3 regions of the Neobacillus sedimentimangrovi genome follow, and region 3 is predicted to be linked to each of the others. Evidence: riboswitches for the same ligand, from Rfam matches in the RefSeq annotation. Region 3 holds a riboswitch; each other region holds the start of a gene.
What was found. Region 3 has a riboswitch for thiamine pyrophosphate ahead of GZA11_RS08845 (thiamine phosphate synthase). Riboswitches for the same ligand answer to the same signal wherever they lie in the genome.

Region 1 (4,918 bases), on a different contig from region 3:
TCACCGCCGCTTAAATACGACGACAATTTATGTAACCCATGACCAGACTGAAGCGATGACTATGGCCACTCGATTAGTTGTCATGAAAGACGGCGTCATTCAACAAGTAGGGGCGCCAAAAGAGGTATATGAAAAACCGGAAAACGTTTTTGTTGGAGGTTTTATCGGATCACCAGCTATGAACTTTTTAAATGGCAAATTAGATGATGGCAAATTTATCATAGGCAATCATTCAATTATAGTTCCTGAAGGAAAAATGAAATATCTTCGCGAACAAGGTTATGTTGGCAAATCCATGATCCTTGGAATCCGTCCAGAAGATATACACGATGAACCAGTTTTCATTGAAGCCTCATCCGGTACAAAAATTAATGCTCAAGTTGATGTTGCAGAATTAACAGGAGCTGAATTAATGATTTATTCAAGCATCGATGACCAAGAGTTTGTTGCCCGACTTGATTCACGTTCCGATGTAAAACCTGGCGAAACATTAGAATTAGCTTTTGATTTAAACAAAGCTCATTTCTTCGATGCAGATACAGAAGTACGCGTACGTCCATCTAGTGAAATGTAAAATTCGATTTAAACCCTGTTCCTTGGAACGGGGTTTTATTCTCTAATAAACATCACTTCTTCATTTGCACACGCTGGACAGCGATACAAATGTGGACATTTATGGCCAGAATAGGTGTCCGTAAATCCATCCTCCATTTTCATTAAATCAATATCCATATATGGGCTATAATCATCGTAATAATCTTGAAGCCTACCGCTTTCCAACATAGGTTCTCCACAGTTGGTACATAATATATATACTTCCCTTAATCCATTGCAAACCGGGCAGATGGACATATCAAATCACCCTTTATTTTTAGAATATATCCTTAGTTTGTGTTAATGGATTGCCTCTATTACTGGGAATAAATTACCAAACCCAACAATCGAATAAGCCCTTAGAAATAAATCATAATAAAGAATACAAACAGCAAAAAAACAAAAAATTGATGGTTGAAAGGAAATCGTCATCATACTGCAGATCATCCAATTAACAAAACAATCAGCTCCTTTATTTGCTAGATGGTAAAGTTTTCCTAGTAAAAAAATCATTAATAATATGGGTTAGGCCAAGGCGGCTTATAATATGGTTCAATTCCATACTAACCCCAAACTTATTAAGAGGAGTGTTAACTACTATGCCTAACAACAACAACTCTAACCAACTTTTAGTACCAGGAGTACAACAAGCACTTGAACAAATGAAATATGAAATTGCTCAAGAATTTGGTGTAACTCTTGGCGCTGACACAACTTCTCGTGCAAATGGATCTGTCGGTGGAGAAATCACAAAACGTCTAGTACAAATGGCTGAATCTCAACTTGGCGGCGGATTTCAACGCTAAGAAAAAGTAAAACACATTATACAAATTAATAATATGGCTTAGCCCCCTCCATTTTGAGGGGGCTTTCATTCTCCTTAATTTTTTACTATCCCCTTCCTCGTTTCGTCTAACAGTATCGTTTTTTAAATTCATCACCATTTATCACTATAAATTAAGAATAAAAAAACTGCGGACACATTGCCCGCAGCCTATGCTTTTAATATGGTATAACCAATATAATATGTAAGTATTAAAATACTCCCGATTGCAAGTACAACAGAGTAATCTGACATCGATACCCACCCCATCTTCTTTAATAAATATCTATAAACTACCATAACCTGTGATTTATTCCAGTGATAAAAATCACGCCATATATAACGTAACATGAACATTTTGTGAACATTTACTTTAAAGGAATTAAGATTATAATAAAGGTTAAAATCTTTAAATTTTTCTTGGGAATAATAGCCTCTGTTCTTTCAATAAACATATCAAGACAGTCAAAAATAAATTCTCTTATCTTAAAAAAGACATTGCCCTATAAGGACTTAAAAAAAACATTTTTAGCCCAGCTTTTTAAATTTTACATATTATTATCATTGGCTCCCTATAATATTCAGACAAGATTCAGAGTAAAACAAAAGGAGGATGCCCATTAAAGTTGAAACCTTTGAGCACCCTCATTCTCCCTATTAATGTTCCTGAACAACCATTCGCTTAGGCATGGCTGCAATAACCAGAACGACGATTATTGCACTGATTATGAAACTTGGAAGCATGTATGTTCCATTATATAGCAATGAGTAAACGGCGACCGGCTGGCCTTCAGGGGCATATTCACCAAAAAAGACAATTCCAGATATGACATGACAAAAATAGCGAAGCAAGCTTCCTACAAATGTTCCTACCACAACATAAACCATCCATTTCGATTTATCCCCTGATTCTAGTGCTTTTTTAACGGATCCGGCAAAAACACCAGCAAATCCCACTACAGTAAAGGCGATAAAATAATCTATGATTGCTTGAAGAATCGTGTAGATTTGTGCAAAACCAATTATGAATTGTAGAAGTCCCAGTAAAAATCCAGTTAATAAACCACCTTTTATTCCCCAGCGGTACGCTATCAAGAATACAGGAACCATTGCGATAGAAATTGAACCACCTTGTGGCCAAATCTTTAATGAAAGAATATTAGCTGCTAAATCCAATAAATAGGCAAGTGCAGAAAATACGGCCACTTCAGCCATAAATCGAGTATTACTCCTTTTCTTGTCCATACTTAGTCCCCCTCATAAATGTATAAATCTTGTTCCTAGACCACATGTTTTTGCATTTATTAACAAAAAAAGCAATGCAAGACGAAAGGATTTGTCTGCATTGCTATATTTTAACCGGCAAATCCACATCCCTACGCTAGTGCTAACTAACAGGTTCAAAGGGTCAGAACTCGAACATTCACTCTCAGCCGCATGTCGCAGCCCCCCTTGTGGAACTATTCAATTGTTACCATAACGAATATACTATTCTTTTAATCTCTTGACAAGAATCCTTATGGATTTTAATAAAAAAAAAGGATTTTTTCTTTCCTTCAGCGAATTATGTAAGTAATTAGTTATTTCCATAGGGGGATACAACATGTTTACGGGTGAAAAAACAGAATTAATGACTTATTTTGAGAAAAATGAGGAGAAGCTACTGAAAGAATGGGAAAGGCAAATTATTGTGTCAGAAGATGACCCTTTTAAAACCAAAATATCCAAGAACGCTAAATCCCTATTTCATGTTATTCTGAATATTTATCAACGCTCAGAAGACGAAATATTAAAAATCGTAAAAAAACTCGCTAATGAAATTTCAGAAGAAAGAGTAAAAGCCGACATTAACATAGGCGAATTCGTATATAATGTCAGCCTTGGCAGAACTGTTCTCTATAGTTGTATCAGTCAGCTAGATGTTCCATTATCAGAGCTGCAGGAAACAATGAATAAAATCAACTTTTGTTTTGATAAATTCTTATACTATGCCGTTTCGTATTATACTGAAGCAAAAAACAAAATTATTGAAGAAAAAAATATGTTTATTGATTCGACACACCAGGATAGGTTGACTTTACTAGGACAAATGACATCCAGCTTTATTCATGAATTTCGCAACCCTCTAACCTCTATCCAAGGATTTATTCAATTGCTTAAAGCTGATTATCCAGACATGAAATATTTAGAAATTATTTCAAGTGAATTAGATCAGCTAAACTTCCGAATTTCACAGTTCTTACTTTTATCAAAAAAAGAACTGATAGGAAAAGAGAAGGAATATTTCAAAGTTAATAAACTAATAGATGAAGTGTTAAATTTCCTATATCCTAGCATTTTAGATAGTAAAGTAAAAATTAAGCAGTCATTATTAGGCGATGTTACACTTTATGGTTATGCCGATGAAATTCGCCAAGTAATTATTAATATTATTTTCAATGCAATTGATGTATTAAATCATCATAACAACACGAATCCAACCATTGAAATCATTAGCAGTATACATAATCAAAACCTAATGATTGCTGTTTCAAACAATGGACCAATGATTCCCGAAGAATTAAGAGAATCGATTTTTGAACCATTCTTTACAACAAAAAAACTTGGAACAGGCCTCGGATTGTTTGTTTGTAAAGAAATTATTGAGAAACATAAAGGGACACTTTCTTGTGATTCTTCCCCTGAAAAGACAACATTTTCTATAGCACTACCGATTAATATTTCATCTCCTGAAATAGAACAGCGAATATAGGTACAAGTCTGATCCCTCTTTACAAATTGGGATCTTTTTTCATCTAAATGTTATATTTACACGATCATTTCTGATTGCATATGCTGTAGTAAAAAAGATTGGGAGTTTTGCCCTTATGTTTACATTAAAAGTTGATCATGAAATTGAGCTTCAACTGTTTCAAATACAGCATGCCGAACAACTTTATCAGCTATTTGAGAAAAATCGTGGGCACTTACGCCAATGGCTTCCTTGGGTTGACAGCATTACTTCCCCCTATCAATTAATGTCCATTATACCTGTTTGGCTTACTCAATTCTCTGAGAACACTGGTTGCAATCTTGGAATTCTTTTTAGAGGAGAACTTGTCGGTTCCATTGGTCTTCATCAAATTGACTGGTATAACAAAATGGCAAGTATCGGATATTATCTAGCGAAAAAAGCAGAGGGGCATGGTATTATTACAAGATCTGTTCAAGCTCTGCTAAGGTATGCTTTCTTCGAGCTAGGATTAAACAGGATTGAAATTCGCTGTGGGATCAACAACCATAAAAGCAGAGCAATTCCCGAAAGATTAGGCTTTCAAAAAGAAGGAATTATTAGAGATGGTGAACTTCTAAATGGTTATTATCACGACATCCTTCTATACAGCATGCTTGCCCGTGAGTGGAATAATCGCCATTAATAAAAAGTAACCAGTAACTCTGTTTTTAAATTTCATTAATATTAATGCTTCATTCATATTAGCCATATTCTCCCATAAAATGTAG
Region 2 (4,918 bases), on a different contig from region 3:
TGAGAAAGATCAAAACGGGATAACCATTCCTGAATTACCGGCAATTTCTTTCTCCAATCTTCTTTAAGAATTTCACACGGAAGCACCACATTTTCCAATACGGTCCGCCATGGAAGCAGGAAATCTTTCTGTGGCATATAACCAACACTTCCTAATCGTGAGCCGGACTTTTTTCCTTTAATCTGGATTTCCCCCTCATCAGGTTCAAGTAAACCGTTAATTAATTTAAAAAGAGTACTCTTCCCTGCTCCACTTGGACCGATGATAGAAACAAATTCACCAGCCTTTACATCCATAGAAAGTTGGTAAAAAATAGGTTTGCTCTTACCGTCAAACGAAAAACTCAAATCTTTAATACGAAGAATGGATGAATCAGACAGGCCAATCACCCCCGTCATAAACCATATCCCAAAACATGTATTCAAACCTAGATGTGGTTAGGAAGTGTTCCTCTAAGACAACCAACTCTCGTTCTGGTTTACCTTCTGCCAAACGATCGATTAAATCGATTAGCCATTGTGCTAAAGAACCAAATTCTTCAGATGAGTACATTTTCACCCAATCCCCATAAAAAGGATGGTTAATCGAATCTGGATAAGTTTCTACCAACCTTTTGCCAATTTCCCAGTAGCTCCACATACAAGGAAGGAGGGATGAGATTAATTCTTCAAGAGAACCATTTTGAGCAACGTTTAACATATAACGAGTGTAGGCCAAGTTGATAGGTGTTGGTTTCGTATTCTCAAGATCCTGTTCGGTTATACCAAATCTTTTTGCATAGGCCCGATGTAGGTCCATTTCACCGTGCAATGTTTCGTGGAGTAGTTTTGCAAAAGCCGCCATCGTTTCAATGTTTTTGGCTTTTACCGTACCTAACGCAAATAATTTTGAATAATCGATAAGAAACACATAATCCTGTTTCATATAACGAATAAATGATTCGACAGGAAGATCTCCTTTACCTAACCCGACAACAAACGGATGCTCATGTGTTTTATCCCATATCCCGTTTACTTTTTCATGAAGCCTATATGAAAATTTCATAACTATCATCCTCCTTTTCCATCATTCGTATCCAATCTAATTTGAGTCATTCCTCTCCCCTTGCTTACGGGTATTACACCACTCAGCTATAAAGACGGCCAACACCTTCGTAAAATCTAACAATTGCTGTATTTCGACCTTTTCATTTACGGCATGTGCATCCTCCAATTTGCCCGGACCAAAGATTGACGTTGGAATACCTGCACGACCTAACCAGCCAGCATCCGTAACCGTTGTCGACATTCCCACAATTGGATTTTGATAAATCATTTTTTCGTAAGATTCGACTAATAAACGTGTACCAGGATGATCCCGATCCAACTCTAACGAAGGAAAAACTTCTCCGTGGTCAATGATCATTGATTTTCCACCCCAAACAAATTGCGGTGGATTTTCCCGAAGCCAAGGATCAGATGCTGCAACAGCCATGATGTGCTGTTCAATTTCCTGGATTATGTCTTCATAATCCTCGTTAGGATAAAAATGAACAGTTATCCATAAGGAACATTTGTCAGCGACAAATGCCGCATGTCTACCACCTTCAATAACAGCAGGATTAATGGTATTTGTTCCTGGAGGAAACCCCTCATAGCGTTTCGTTATCGCCCAATGACGTTCAAGTTCCTGAAGGCCAGCGATAATTTTCATCATTTTTTCAATTGCACTTGCCCCATTTACACCTCCACCTGCATGGATCATTTTTCTTCTCATTCCATCATGATAAGTTTCTTTGCTTTCAATGGTGATCCAACCTGTGATGACTCCACCCTGGCCTTGGATATGTAAATTGCTTGAATCCACCACTACAGCATAATCGGCTGTATAGCCCCTCTCCAAACAAGATAAGGTGCCGGCCTCACCAACTTCTTCACCAATCACAGATTGAAATTGCAAATCTCCCTGCAAAGTGATGCCAAGTTCTTTTAAAAGTTTAATAGCTATTAAGGATGCAGCAATGCCTCCCTTCATATCTGAAGTCCCTCTGCCATAAACATAAGAATCTGTAATTCTAGCAGTAAATGGGGATGAACTCCATTCCGAATCATCGCCAACTTCGGCTACATCTACATGTCCATTGATAATTAAGCTATTATATTCTTTTGAGTCTTTTCCCTGTAAAATACCGACAACATTATGATCACCAGGATAAACTTCCCACATATCCGTCTGAAAACCTAAATTTTCTAAATAGGTTTTAATAAATTCCTGAATTTCTGTGGTATTCCGTCCGGGAGGACTCACGGTCGGGAATGCAATAAGTTTACTTAACAAGTTGATTAATTCATCTTTTCTAGCTTCGACTTCTTGCGAAATTGCTTCAGCCAATTGATTTACAACGATGGACATGTTCTTCCTCCTTAATCAATAATGAAAAACCCGCTCACCTATATGAAGATAGGGAGCGGGTTACAAAATAGCTAGCCACTTCCCTACGCTGGAATAAACCAGATCAGGTTCAAAGGGTTCGGAAATTCAATTGTTCCATCTCAAGCCAATATGGCTACCCCTAGTGTTTCGTTATTTAATTTTTATCATGCTGGACAATGTCCTTTTTAGTAGAAAACAAGACATTTTTCTTTAAGAAAATACCTAAAATGATAAACCCAAGCAGGGCTCCAGCAAAAGAGCTAAAAATGAAAAGAGGAATAAATCCAAACAAAGTTGCTTCTTGCCCAAGTAATAATGTAGCAATCGGATAAGAAAGGAGGGCTCCAAGAATTCCCGTTCCGATTACTTCTCCCAAAAATGCCATAAATAGTTTCCTAGTTTTCCAAAATAGTAGTGCTGCTAACAATGCTCCAACCATACTACCTGGAAAGGCAAAAACAGAACCGGTTCCCATAAGATTTCTTAGTAGAGACACGCCAAACGCTTGAGCGACAGCATAATAAGGTCCTAATAGAACAGCTGATAACACATTTAAGAAATGTTGTACTGGGAAAATTTTTGTAAATCCAATCGGGATCACAATTAAACTACTTGAAAGTGTTCCAATTGCAATCATCATGGCAGTCAATGTCAGCTTATATGTGTTGTTCATCTATTTTTTGCCTCTTTCATACTCAAATATCTAATGTATTGGCTACATGCTTCTGTAATCGAATAAAATTTAGTCAGCCTCAGCTTGTTGCCAATTTATATTACCTTTTCTACTGACTCCACTCTTTTCCTTAAGATTTTTGCAGCTTGGTATGGTGAACTCGCATGGCTAATAGCTGAGATGACAGATATTCCGTCAGCTCCTGCCGCCATAACAGTTGAAGCATTTTCGGTTGTAATACCACCAATTCCTACAATTGGGGTGCTGTAACCTTTTCTTCTTAGTTCTTCAATGAGTGTTGTCCCGCGTGATGGTTTTGCATCTTTTTTTGTTTTTGTCGGAAAAACCGGGCCAATTCCAAAATAATCTGCACCATCCTTTAAAGCAGCTAATGCTTCCTCCATTGAATGTACAGAAACGCCCAAGATTTTGTTTCCTATCTTTTCCCTTACTACACTTGCTGGTTCATCCTCTTGCCCAATGTGTACACCATCAGCATCCAGGGCAAGTGCTAGTTCAATATCATCATTAACAATAAAAGGGATTTGATTCTTCCGGCACAAAGATTGTAGATCTTTTGCCAGATTAAACTTTTCAACTCCAGTCAGCGCTCCATCACCCTTTTCCCGAAATTGAAACATGGTGATCCCACCGTCGATAGCTTCTGCTAATACTTCTCGTGGATCCTTAAAACAATTGGTACTTCCCATAATAAAATAAACCTTTAGCATTTCTCTTAAATGGTTCATGAGTCAATCAACACCTTATTCCTTTTTCGATACGCCCAGTGGTTTGTAGGTCCATGTCCCTGGCCAATTTCAATTTCCTCTTCGATAGCAGCCTGAATAAATTCTTTTGCCTTTGTCACGGCCTCCAATACAGATAAACCTTTCGCCAACCAAGCGGTTATTGCAGCAGAAAACGTACAACCGGTTCCGTGCGTATTTTTCGTCGAAATTCGTTTGCTGGAAAATGTATAAAATTCTTTACCATCGAATAGTAAATCGACTGATTCTGAAGGATCTTCATCATGTCCTCCTTTAAGGACAATATTTTTCACCCCTAAATCAAACAGTCTCATTACCGCTTCCCTTTTATCTTGCGCAGTTCGAATAGACATATCGGTCAACACCTCGGCCTCCGGAATATTAGGTGTTATTACCAAAGCACGAGGTAATAAATATTTTTTCAAAGCTGAAATGGCCTCCTGTTGAAGTAAAGAGGCGCCTCCTTTAGCAATCATAACGGGATCTACCACCACATTTTTCCATTGATATCTTACTAGATGCTCAGAGACAGCTTCTATGATTTCAGCATTAAACAACATTCCAGTTTTAATGGCATCCGTACCCATATCCTCACCGATGGCTTTGATCTGTTGAGAAACTGCCTCCGCTGTCATTGGATAAACTCCGTGAACACCTAATGTATTTTGAGCAGTCACTGCGGTTAACGCGGACATACCGAAAACTTGTAACTCCTGGAATGTTTTTAGGTCCGCCTGAATTCCTGCACCGCCACCACTGTCGGAACCAGCAATTGTTAATGCCTTAAACATTTAAATCAGCTCCTTGTAATTTTTTATAAACGGCTAATTGAATCAATTCTTCCGGTGTAACCATCGCCAGCTGATTCAATAGTTCAATTTGAAAACTACCCGAGCCCTGTTCTGCTGTTTTTTTGGCCGCCTTTTCCGCTGCAATGCCATAAAAAGTTAAAGCAGCCGTTGAGGCACGTAGCAAGTCTTTCTCCACACCAGCAAATGCCGCAATGACAGAAGTTAATAAACATCCTGCTCCAGTCACTTTTGTTAATAGTGGGTGGCCATTTGAT
Region 3 (4,918 bases):
CAGATGCTTTGGCGAGTTTGGCGATACGCACTGCTTCTTGGGCTGTTTTAGCTCCCGCTGTATTTGGCAGCAGTGTATATTTTGAGGTATCAAGTAGCTCTAGAAAGTTCGGCTGACTTGGTTCAAAAATATTCATTCGTCTGACGGCAAAGGTTAAGATTTCTGCTTCAGAGATTTCAACGGCATTTTTTTGGATTTCATAGTTTGGATATTTTCCTGTTCCAAGTAATAATCGGGATTGAAAAGAATATGGACCAATTTTTAACATATCAACCGCCTCCTACAAAATGAACTATTTCAATTCGATCATTATCTGCTAATCTAGTATTCTCATGTTCTAAACGAGAAAGTATTTTCCCGTTTACTTCTACGACGATGATTTTCTCATGGATGTTATAATGTTTGAGTACATCGGAAACAAACGTAACATGTTCCGGTAATTGTACAGATTCACCATTTAATGCAACTTTCATTTTTACCTCCTACATTACGGATGGTTGATGTCGATCGAGGCGAAAGGCTGAAAGCTCAGTCGTATTGCCTTCCAACAAATCGGCTACAAGTTTACCAGTTATCGGACTTAATAAGATTCCGTTGCGGAAATGTCCGGTTGCCACAAAAATTCCCTTATATTCAGGGTGCTCACCAATGTATGGTTTTCCATCATTGGTTTGCGGCCGGATACCGCACCACACCCGTTCCCAAGTGGCGTCCCTGATTTCTGGTACGAGCTTCACCGCTCTTTCGATTAATGAGGCTATTCCCCCAGGTGTGACGGCCTTATCAATAGAATTTTCAATCATCGTCGCTCCAATATATATTTCTCCATTTCGTTTTGGAACGAGATAGCAGCGCTTATCTGAAAAAATAGTTGTGTTGATGATTGGTTTATCCACTTTCACAGAAAAGCACTCGCCTTTTACCGGAAACACAGGAAGATCCTTTATCAGTCTGTTAGCCCAGGCACCTACCGCGATGACAACCTGCTCACAATGAATGATCCCATTTGAAGTATTTAAGCCTTTCACTTTGCCTTGATCATAGATGAAGGAGAGGACCTCCGTATGTTCGTGAATCTCTGCTCCAAAATGGAGGGCAGCTTTCGCAAAGGCTTTCGTTAATTTTTCCGGATGTACATGTCCATCATTTGGGAGGTACATCCCTCCGGCTACAGTAGGAGATAGCGCTGGTTCCAGCTCCCTGATTTCATGGGAATCGAGCCATCGAATTTCATGGTCCCACTTTCTTTGAAAGAGGACTTGTTGTTGAACTTCATGTGCGATATCTTCGGTTTCGGCAATTTTAAGCATCCCTTTTTGGACGAACTCAATATCAATGCCGGAGTATTCCAATAATTCTTGTGAAAGCGAGGTAAACATCTTTTGGCTTTTTAATGCTAGCTGGAAAAGCGGGCCATCTTGTTCAATCTCCGCTTGGGCTGCCAGCATTCCGGCTGCGGCACGGGATGATTCAGCGGCTATTTGTTGCTTTTCAAGTAGAATAACTTTTCGTCCTTTTTTGGCCAGTTCGAAGGCAATGGAGGTCCCATTCACTCCTCCTCCGATAATGGCTGTGTCAAATGATTTTTTCATCAATTCCATCTCCATTTTTTCACTAATAAGAAAGGATTAATTGATACACACCAAGAACTTTCTGATTTATCCATTTACGATTGTTTATGTAAGGCCATTGTATACGCTTTTACGGCATCGAGCGGGTTGCAGGAATCTAAAACTCCTGACATCACCGCAATACCAGCTACCCCAGCTTGAAGTACCTGCGGAGTATTTTCTGGTGTGATCCCGCCGATGGCAATAACCGGGATGTTGAGTTGGGATAACTTGGTTAATTCCTCCAGTCCTTTAGGAGGCAGGCCAGGCTTTGATTTGGATGGAAAAACATGGCCGTATAGCAGAAAATCTGCCCCCTCTTGATGGGCTTCTTCATAGGAATGGATGGAGGCCCCTACTTTTAGTAGAGGAAAAGCTTTTTTTACATGAACGGCATCTAAACTGTGCCCAGCTAATTGAACACCGGCCGTTCCTGCCGTAACGGCGACATCCACGCGGTCATTAATCATAATTTTGGAAAGTGGAATGTCTTTAGCTAACTGCTCAACAGCTTGAAAAAGCTCTTTTGCTGACTTTTGTTTTTCCCGTAAGTGAATCATGGTGACATAGGGATGTATATCCGTTAAAATCTCATGTAATTGTTCAATCGGCATTTTGCCATTGGAAATAATATGTAACTCCTTTATGTTCATCCCCCCAGTTTTCAGATAGATACCGCTAGAGGGAAAATAAAAAGCCACTTTCTTTTGTAAGAAAGTGGCTGTGAATAATGCATACAACGATCCCATTTTCCACTTCCCTACGCTGGTATTAACCAGATCAGGTTCATAGAGTCCCGAAGTAACACTTCGATCTCAGCCTTTTATAAAGGCACCTCTAGCGGATTTATTTACGTATTTATTTGTCATAATTCCTACGCTATCCATCGTAACACATTGAATAATGCCTGTCACTTGTTTCCTTGTTTTTTCTTCCTATTTATCTATTTTACAATGTTTGAATGGTGGTTTATCTCTAATTTTAAACCGCCGCCGTTTGCGTCTTTTGTTTCTTAGGTATTCTTACCGATTACTATCGTGGGCATTTTGAAAAGCATCGTATGAAATAATATTTTTATTAGCTATATCAAAGGCAATATAATTCAGTTTGACATTATAAATTATATCCTTTAAAAAATTCGATTCCTTTTTTGTAAGTGATACATGGTAGTCTTTCTCTGCCACTGTATCCGTGAACCATTTCCGTTATAACATTATATTTTTCCGTAAAATCAATTGGTGTTATTATAATTTTTAAAGTTTTTGCATTTTGATGGAAATTATGTTAAATTATGTTAGTATTTTTGTTTGGGGCAACTTTCGGAGATTCAACTAGTGGAGCCTCTTCTGAAGAATCTTTCCAAATTAAATATAATGGTGCCGCCTGGAATTACAGTAAGTCAAAATATCAATATACTTCGTTTAAATATACACGAGATGGTAGAACTTTACTGAGTAAAACAGCCTATAACGGCAAAGTTACAGGTTCTGTTTGGGACGATTTAAGATGGGGAGACAAGTATACTACGTATTTTTCTTGGAAGCGTGGACCACTTAAATAATTTTTCTGGGTTTGATTTTTTTAAATATTCGCTTAACAAAATTTAATGAAATATCTATGAGATTTAATTATTAATGAATTATAGGAAATCGTTGGGGCCTGATAGGTGTTTTTCTACAGGTCCCGATTTTAATTAGAAATAATGTTATCGACTTTTAAATCTTATAAAGTACCGCATTACTTTAATTATGAATAATAACTAATTGTTTTTACAGCTACGTAGTAGGTATTATTAAAAGGTGATACTATTAAATTTATAGATGCCATCTTTAAGGAGTAGTTTATGAAATATTCTTTATTTAGATTTTTCGACGTTTTTGAGGCGGTTGCTATCTATCTAATCTGTTTTGCTTCAAACTTACTATGTATTTATGTACAAACGTTGAATTTAGAAGGTTCTTCTATTTTAAAGTCTTTTTTGGAAAGTATTACAGATTATCAACTTATTATAAATATTTTTCTTACATTTATTATAATAGTATTTCACTATCAATTTTTAAATCGTAGGAAAACAGAAATATTCTGCCGAATACTTGTAGGAGATACGATGGTAAATATTATAATCCGATATATCTTGAATAGTATAGCTATTTTAGTGTTTAGTTTTTTACTCTCACTTTCATTAAACTTCTATTTAGGGCTGAATGTAACCAGCAATCTTTACTTAGTTTTTATTTTTATTATATATATACTATTTAGTGCGTGTCAGGTGAAAAAAGAATGAAAATTTTACATTTTTTTATAACTAGAATATTTTTAAAAAGATGGACACTTGTTTTAGGTATGATAATATTACTTTTTTTAGCTAATTATCTTTCTTTTACTGCTGCTCGTTCAATTATTTCAACTTTTCAAGGTTATCAAGAAATAGAAACTCTGAATCAAGAAGGAACTTTTATTGCTAATCTAGACCCAAATAGTGAAGCTGATTTTGATAGAATTGAAATAGATGATACAAAAAAAGTATATGAATATTTAAACAACAATTATACTTATGCTATGCAAGTCGATGGTTTTGTCACTTCATTATATAATAAATATAAGATGGAAGTTTCTTTCAATTATATCAATGAAGAGGCTTATAAGATAAATCAATTTAGATTATCTCAAGGAAACCACTTAAACTTCAACTATAAATTTAATAAAGAAGAAATACCTGTTTTAGTAGGTGCAGGTCTGGCCACAACATATCCTGTAGGGTCATATATTGAGATTACAGATCCTGTCACCCAACAATTAGTCAATTTAAAAGTTCAAGGGGTCTTGGAGAAGAATACTCATCGTTCTAATTTTTATGCTCCTAATTCAAAAAATTATTTTAATTTTTCGATTTTTCTACCTATTAACGAAGAATTTATTCAAAGTGCAGGTCTTGACCTCCTCGTTAATGGTTTGATGGACATGGTGCTTCTTGATTCGACAAAAGAGAAAGCAACGAATTTAAGTGAACTTATCCAGGAAAATCTAGGTTTAAAATTTAACTTTTTTAATCAACAAGAAAATTTTAATTACTTTGAAGATTCTTATTTTGATTCATTAAAAATTATCTGTATTATCACCTTTATTTTGCTACTAATCATTGTTTGTCTAGCTATCTGGAATACTTTGGTAAGCATTCGTTTGATGATAAAAGATTTTACAATCAATTTATTAGTCGGATTAAGTTATTCAAAACTAAGAGCAATTTTTTATAGTTATTTTGGAATATTGTTTTCTATTAATCTAGTCATACTATTTGTGATAACCGC

Region 1: linked by a shared signal. The riboswitch ahead of thiT (energy-coupled thiamine transporter ThiT) and the one ahead of GZA11_RS08845 (thiamine phosphate synthase) in region 3 are both predicted to bind thiamine pyrophosphate.
Region 2: linked by a shared signal. The riboswitch ahead of GZA11_RS01310 (acetylornithine deacetylase) and the one ahead of GZA11_RS08845 (thiamine phosphate synthase) in region 3 are both predicted to bind thiamine pyrophosphate.

The regions. Positions count from the first base shown of each region.
Region 1 covers NZ_JAAFZF010000045.1:3,070-7,987, reverse strand. The annotation lists gene GZA11_RS13210 (ABC transporter ATP-binding protein) at 1-574, shown strand, start outside; gene GZA11_RS13205 (hypothetical protein) at 610-852, opposite strand; gene GZA11_RS13200 (alpha/beta-type small acid-soluble spore protein) at 1,194-1,400, shown strand; gene thiT (energy-coupled thiamine transporter ThiT) at 2,075-2,662, opposite strand; TPP riboswitch at 2,774-2,880, opposite strand; gene GZA11_RS13190 (histidine kinase N-terminal domain-containing protein) at 3,021-4,169, shown strand; gene GZA11_RS13185 (GNAT family N-acetyltransferase) at 4,285-4,833, shown strand.
Region 2 covers NZ_JAAFZF010000001.1:256,602-261,519, forward strand. The annotation lists gene GZA11_RS01300 (ABC transporter ATP-binding protein) at 1-398, opposite strand, end outside; gene tenA (thiaminase II) at 373-1,044, opposite strand; gene GZA11_RS01310 (acetylornithine deacetylase) at 1,081-2,391, opposite strand; TPP riboswitch at 2,455-2,563, opposite strand; gene thiW (energy coupling factor transporter S component ThiW) at 2,567-3,085, opposite strand; gene thiE (thiamine phosphate synthase) at 3,181-3,834, opposite strand; gene thiD (bifunctional hydroxymethylpyrimidine kinase/phosphomethylpyrimidine kinase) at 3,831-4,643, opposite strand; gene thiM (hydroxyethylthiazole kinase) at 4,636-4,918, opposite strand, start outside.
Region 3 covers NZ_JAAFZF010000021.1:5,687-10,604, reverse strand. The annotation lists gene GZA11_RS08860 (thiazole synthase) at 1-268, opposite strand, end outside; gene thiS (sulfur carrier protein ThiS) at 270-473, opposite strand; gene thiO (glycine oxidase ThiO) at 483-1,592, opposite strand; gene GZA11_RS08845 (thiamine phosphate synthase) at 1,667-2,263, opposite strand; TPP riboswitch at 2,351-2,459, opposite strand; gene GZA11_RS08840 (hypothetical protein) at 2,902-3,171, shown strand; gene GZA11_RS08835 (ABC transporter permease) at 3,891-4,918, shown strand, end outside.